Regions from separate parts of the Roseivirga sp. YIW32 genome, predicted to be linked through region 1. Evidence: riboswitches for the same ligand, from Rfam matches in the RefSeq annotation. Region 1 holds a riboswitch; the other holds the start of a gene.
The links. A riboswitch is a leader RNA that binds a small molecule or an ion and turns the genes downstream of it on or off. The one in region 1 is predicted to bind S-adenosylmethionine.
Positions count from the first base shown of each region.

Region 1 (3,418 bases):
AGAATTGTTCGACTGGCAGACTGCGTCTTTTTTTGTATTCGTACTGATAATCATAACTCAAGGCCGACACGTCGGATAAGACGGCAGCTCCGGTTGGCAAACTACCTGCTCCTTTACCGATAAAGCGCTGTTCATCACAAAACTCACCGATTAAGCTAAGGGCATTGAATTCGTCTCTGACGTTAAGGAGACTGTGCGATTGATGAACAAATTGAGGCAAAACGAACGCAAAGACTTTGTTGCCTACTTTTCTGGCTGTGGCAAATAATTTGATTTCCAAATCATTGGCCCGTGCATAGTCGAGGTCATAGGCTGAGATTCGGTCGATGCCTAGCGTTAAAATGTCCTCAGGATGAACAAAGAGGCCAAAGGCATGGGCCAGTAAAATCACCAGTTTGTATTTTGCGTCTTCACCCTGTACATCAAGTCGAGGATCAGATTCTGCAAATCCCAAGGCTTGTGCTTTTTCCAAAGCAAGACCATAGGGTAGGTGCTGCGTGAAGACTTGCGTGAGAATGTAATTGGTCGAACCGTTCACAATACCCTGGAGGGCATTTAGGGGTTCATGACCAAAGTACTCTTCCAGGGTGCGAATGATGGGAATACTCCCGCATGCGGCGCCCTCATATAAAAGGGCCTTTCCGGTCTCCTCTTGCACCTTGACGAGCTCTTCAAGATGATTGGCGATCATTTTTTTGTTAGCCGAAACGACAGATTTTCCGTTTCGCAATGCTTGAATGACAAGCTCTTTCGCTACGGTAGCATCATCGATCAATTCGACAATGATGTCAATTTCTGGGTCTTTGATCAAGTCGCTCGGGTCTGTGGTGAACAGATGTTGGGGTAAGCTCCGATTTTTCTCAGGGTGCTTGATGCAGATTTGTTTGATCTCTCCTGAGAAATTGGTTGAATTGGTAATGGTTTCATATAGGCCTTGACCGACACAGCCAAAACCGAAAAGTCCTATAGTGAGTGATTTCATATCGTTTCTTGTGTTAGAAATTGTTGTAAATGATGGCTAATGGTGGTGGTTTCAATTAAAAAACCATCGTGGCCATAGTCAGAGGGGATGAGTTGATAGTTGGCATTGGAGATCATCTCGGCTAAAGCGTGTACTTCTTCCTTGTTAAAAAGCAGATCGCTTTCAATCGCTAAAACCAAGGTGTTTGCCTGAATGCGCCGAAGTGCTTGTTCAATGCCGCCTCGGTTGCGCCCAACATCGTGGGTGTCCATGGCCTTATTGAGCGTGTAATAGGTTCGTGCATCAAAGCGTTTGTTTAATTTTTCTCCTTGGTAGCGTTGGTAGCTTTCCGCTTTGTATTGATCTAAGCGGTTAGGCTCATCGACTTGAGAAGCATCAAAGCAGGTTTTCGATCGATAGGTCACCATCGCCATGGCGCGTGCCGCCTCTAATCCTTTCCAGCCGCCCTTAGGGGAGGAAGAGTAAAAGGAAGGGTCGGCTTCAATCGCCATCCGTTGCGCGGCTCGAATGCCTATGCCCCAACTTGAGCTTTTTGCTCCACAGGCCACAATTGCCAGCCGCTGAAAGAGTTGGGGTTCAGCGATCGCCCATTCCATCAGCTGTTGTCCGCCCATGGAGCCGCCGATGCCGAGGTAAATGCTCTCAATTTGTAAATGCGACTGCAACAGCTGATGGGTCTTGACCATGTCGCGAATGGTCAATAATGGAAAGTCATTCAGGTAGCGTTCTCCCGTCTCCGGATTAAAATCAAGTGGTCCGGTTGACCCATAGCATGAACCAATGATGTTGGCACAAACGATAAAGTGTTCCGAGGGATTGATGAGGTCATGGTTTCCGATGAGTCCTGGCCACCATTCCAAAGGGTTACTATTGGCTGTGAGGGCATGAAATACCCAGACCACATTGTCTCTGGTGGCATTTAATTCACCAAAGGTTTGGTAGCCAATCCGAATTTCCGGTAGGCAGCCACCAGACTCTAATTCAAAGGGTTGGTTATGGAAGTAATACGTTAATCTGTCGCCTGTTGCCTGAAAGTGGGCATCAGCAACGAATGCATTCGTTCTAAGCATGTTAAGATCGTTTGATGAAAAAAAGAAAAAGGGTGTGCTTGGACAACTTCTCAAGTTGTTTAGCAACAAAGGATCAACGGCTTAGCAACAGCTAGCTGAAAAATGATCTGACGAAATGTGTAAAATGATTCTCATGATAATCAATTTATATTCTCCCGAATGCCACTCGACACCCATTAGGGATCAGGATTTAGCACCGTTTCCCGATGGATCGGGATGGGTTGCTAGCGCTTCAAAGAGCCTGTCTCTCCACGCTTCTTTATAAATCGCTTCAAATTCCGAAGAAGGAATAAGAATGACTTGATGCTACAAACGTAGCGGGTTGAATCGATGATTCAAATTGAAGTTGTTAATATTTTTTACGTTAGAGTTGTCAGGAACATCAAAGGCTGAATAAATACAATTCAAGACTAATATTTGATAAGTTATAGTTCTTGTGATAAAAACTCTTCTCTGAGCTGCATAAGACTATCAATATATATACTTAAAAAATTATAAAAAATCATTGATTAATATTTATAATAGTATTAAAATCAAATATGAAAACACACATATTACCGGTAATTCTAGTTCTAGGAATTTGGAGTTGTCAAGAGCCAGATGAACTGCCTTTAGTTCAGGAACAATATGATTTTTTTCAACTGGTAGAGGAAGGATTAGACTTCGCTGCAAATGATTTAAGATCTAAAGGTATGTATTTAAACGATCTAGAAGCTATCATGCAATCCTTTGATGAGTTTCTGACGGAGACAATTGATATAGGGGATAATAATTTGTTGATCTCAAGTAGTACTTCAAATTCAGAATTGACCCCAGAATTAAGTCAGTTTATCGAACGAACTGAGCTTGATTTAGAAGATATCATAGTATCAGCAAATTCTTATGCTGAGATGGAGCAATTAATTTATCATTATGTTGACCGAACTAAGGAAGGATTGAATTCAGAGGAATTAAGTGTATTAATTCTTACAACTCATTTAGAATTGATTTATACGCGGTTCATTATTCAAAACGCTGACTTACTTGAATTTTCAAATCACCAGGGATCTAGTCATTCTGGTATATACTACCAGAAATCTGAAATTGAAGAATGGGGTTGGTCTAAACTAAAAAAGTGGGCTAAATGTGCTGTAGGGGTTGTTTCAGGCACAGACGGGAACGGTTAGTGGTTGTGTAGGTGTTGGAGGGTTAGCTTTTCAGATTTCAGGAGGAGTGGCAACTTTACCGGTTTCTAGGGAAGCAGCAATAATGGGCTGTCCTGTGGGTGGAGTTCTTGGGGGATTAGCAGGTGCCGGTATAGGTGCAGTTAACGGTGGATGTTTTGACTAAAATTATACCAAAATGAAATTTTTTAATTTGTTTAGTA
Region 1 is NZ_JBXVVG010000002.1:284,861-288,278, reverse strand. Features, by position in the region: gene AC2D6U_RS10050 (homoserine dehydrogenase) at 1-982, opposite strand, end outside; gene AC2D6U_RS10045 (homoserine O-acetyltransferase family protein) at 979-2,052, opposite strand; SAM riboswitch class I at 2,195-2,320, opposite strand; gene AC2D6U_RS10040 (hypothetical protein) at 2,592-3,218, shown strand.

Region 2 (3,418 bases), on a different contig from region 1:
AGATCTCAATTCTGCGTTCATACGAATCGGCTTGTCCTTTCTCATCAAAAGCCATGACAATCACAGCAGCACCATATCGTTTGACCTTGGTAGCTTGTTCTATAAAAATCTCATCGCCTTCCTTTAAGGAAATAGAATTCACTACCCCTTTTCCTTGAATACACTTCAATCCGGCCTCAATGATCTCCCATTTCGAGGAATCGATCATAATCGGAATCCGCGCAATGTCTGGTTCCGCCGCAATGAGGTTAAGAAACTTCACCATGGCTTCTTTGCCATCGAGCATCCCTTCGTCCATGTTGACGTCAAGAATTTGCGCACCGCCTTCAACTTGATTGCGAGCCACCTCTAAGGCCTCTTCATACTGTTCCTCTTTGATCAATCGAGCAAAACGCTTCGAACCGGTCACATTGGTTCGCTCTCCCACATTGACAAATGGAATCTCAGGTGTCACAATTAATGGCTCCAATCCGGAAAGCCTTAGTCTAACCTCCTGCTTACTCATTGATTACCTCCTCTTGATTAATTTTTCTTGGATTGATCTTAGCTGCTGCTTCGGCGATCTTCTTGATGTGTTCGGGTGTCGTTCCACAGCAGCCACCTACAATATTCAAGAACCCATCATTTAAAAAACTCTCGATTTGGGTGGCCATTTCTTCTGGTGTTTGATCGTATTCGCCAAACTCATTAGGCAAGCCTGCATTGGGGTGAGCACTGGTGTAGAAAGGTGCTTTTTCCGCAAGCGTTTTTAAATAAGGTCTTAATTGCTCGGCTCCCAATGCACAATTCAATCCAATAGACATAATGGGCATGTGTGAAACAGATATCAAGAAGGCTTCCGTGGTTTGACCGGAAAGGGTTCTCCCGCTCGCGTCGGTAATTGTTCCTGAAACCATGATTGGCATCCTTAACTGTTTTTCATCGAAGGCCAATTCGATCGCAAACAAGGCTGCCTTTGCATTCAAGGTATCAAAAACGGTTTCAACTAATAAAAGGTCTACGCCACCTTCGATCAAGGCAATGGTTTGCTGTTTGTAGGCTTCAACTAAATCGTCAAAGGTAACTGCGCGATAGCCTGGGTCGTTCACATCAGGAGAAAGTGAGGCTGTTCTATTGGTAGGCCCCATTGAACCTGCTACGAACCGAGGTTTCTCAGGTTCTATTTCCGTAAACGCGATAGCGACTTCTTTGGCTATTCTGGCCGACTCAAAATTGATGTCATAAACCGCCTTTTGGAGATCATAATCCGCCTGAGCGATCGTCGTACCACTAAACGTGTTGGTTTCTACAATATCAGCGCCCGCAGCAAAGTATTGCTCATGAATATCTTTGATAATATCTGGACGAGTAATCGACAACAGATCGTTATTGCCTTTCAGGGGCTTGTGATGGTCCTGAAACCTATCTCCCCTGAAGTCCTCTTCTTCCAGTGTATGTCGTTGAATCATGGTGCCCATGGCCCCATCAAGAACAAGCACTCGTTCTTTTAGTAAATCTTCTATGTTAACTGCCATATGATCAATCTATGGCCTATCGAGAAAGTGGAAAGGGTTTCATTCTCATCTTTTCTCCGATAGCTCGGAGCTAGGAATTAGCACCTGGTCCCACCCAGGTTGCTAAGGCATCTAAGGGCCTAGTCCCTCCGCCTTTCTTGATAAGCAGTGCAAAGATGTGCATAAATGAATTAAAGTCTTAATCCAACGGTAAATTTTTAACATCGCGACACACCAAGTAACATTGCTTAAGACCTTATTAAAGACTAAATTCCATCGATTTGATATTAGCAGCAATAGACATCGGCTCAAATGCCATTCGCTTTCTCGTTTACCGTGTGGTGAGTTATCAAGGCATTGACCGCTTCAAGAAGGTAGAATATGTCAGGTTCCCCCTACGCTTGGGACATGATGTATTTACTGAAGGGAAAATCAAGGTAAAGAACAAGAAGAAGTTCTATCGCTTAATGAACGCCTTTAAACTCCTCATTGACCTATATGAAGTAGATGCCTATTATGCCTGTGCTACCTCTGCCCTTCGGGAAAGCGAAAACGGTCGAAGTATCATTAAAGAAGTACATCAATTATACGACCTAAAGATCCATTTGATCAGTGGTGAGGAGGAAGCTCGACTCATCAATTCTGTGGTGATTGGTCAATTGGACGTTGGCCAATTCTTACATATCGATGTTGGAGGCGGAAGTACTGAGCTCAATATTATTCAAGACGGCAAAGTCAACCATTCCACCTCCTATAAGCTTGGCTCAGTTAGAGGACTAGAGCTTAAAAATTCAGGTGAAAAACTCAGAGATATGTTTGAATGGATTCAAAAGCATATTGATCAGAGTAGCCCCATAAAAGCGGTAGGTACAGGCGGAAATATTGCCAAGCTTTATGAGTTATCTACTGATGCCGGACAACGCGTTCTCTCATTAGAGCAGCTTTACAAAACCCAACAGATGATCGATCGATTAAGCATCGATGAACGTATTTATCAGCTTGACCTGAATCCTGATCGTGCCGATGTCATCGTGCCTGCGGCTAAATTATATGCCCATGCCATGGAGTCGGCGAACGCCGCAGAAATTACCGTTCCAGACGTAGGACTCAAAGATGGCATCATCCACATGCTTTACCAAAAGCAAAGACCCCAAAGCAAGCTCATCTTAGGGAAATAAAAAAGGGGCAAAAGCCCCTTCTAAAATTGTAACCCGTAGGTCTTAAATATCCACTTTGGCGTACTTGGCATTACGCTCAATGAATTCTCTTCTTGGAGCTACCTCATCACCCATCAGCATAGAGAACAAATGATCTGCCTCAGCAGCTGATTCTACACTGACTCTTTTCATACTTCTCGATTCTGGATTCATGGTCGTTTCCCAAAGTTGTTCGGGATTCATTTCTCCAAGTCCTTTATAGCGCTGAATATTCACTGAATCTTCCTTGCCATCTTTGGCCATTTCTTGAATAAGCTGAGCACGCTGGGTCTCGTTCCAGCAATAGCGTTGATCCTTTCCTTTCTTTAATAAATAAAGTGGTGGCTGAGCGATGTACAAATATCCTTGATCGATCAGCGGTCTCATATAACGGAAGAAGAAGGTCAGAATCAAAGTACGGATGTGACTTCCGTCAACGTCCGCATCTGTCATGATCACGATCTTGTGATAACGCAACTTCGTCATGTTGAGGGCTTTGTCATCGTCCTCCGTACCAAAGGTCACACCCAAGGCGGTGATCATGTTCTTGATCTCATCATTATCATAGATCTTATGCTCTTGCGCCTTCTCTACGTTCAAGATTTTCCCTCTTAACGGAAGGATTGCTTGGAAATTCCGATCCCTTCCCTGTTTAGCGGATCCTCCTGCCGAATCACCCTCTACGAGATAGAGTTCACATTCCATCGGATCTTTAGAGGAGCAATCGGC
Region 2 is NZ_JBXVVG010000001.1:1,199,156-1,202,573, forward strand. Features, by position in the region: gene metH (methionine synthase) at 1-505, opposite strand, end outside; gene AC2D6U_RS05810 (homocysteine S-methyltransferase family protein) at 498-1,514, opposite strand; SAM riboswitch class I at 1,557-1,661, opposite strand; gene AC2D6U_RS05815 (Ppx/GppA phosphatase family protein) at 1,775-2,671, shown strand; gene gyrB (DNA topoisomerase (ATP-hydrolyzing) subunit B) at 2,714-3,418, opposite strand, start outside.
Region 2: another riboswitch for S-adenosylmethionine. It lies ahead of AC2D6U_RS05810 (homocysteine S-methyltransferase family protein); the one in region 1 lies ahead of AC2D6U_RS10045 (homoserine O-acetyltransferase family protein).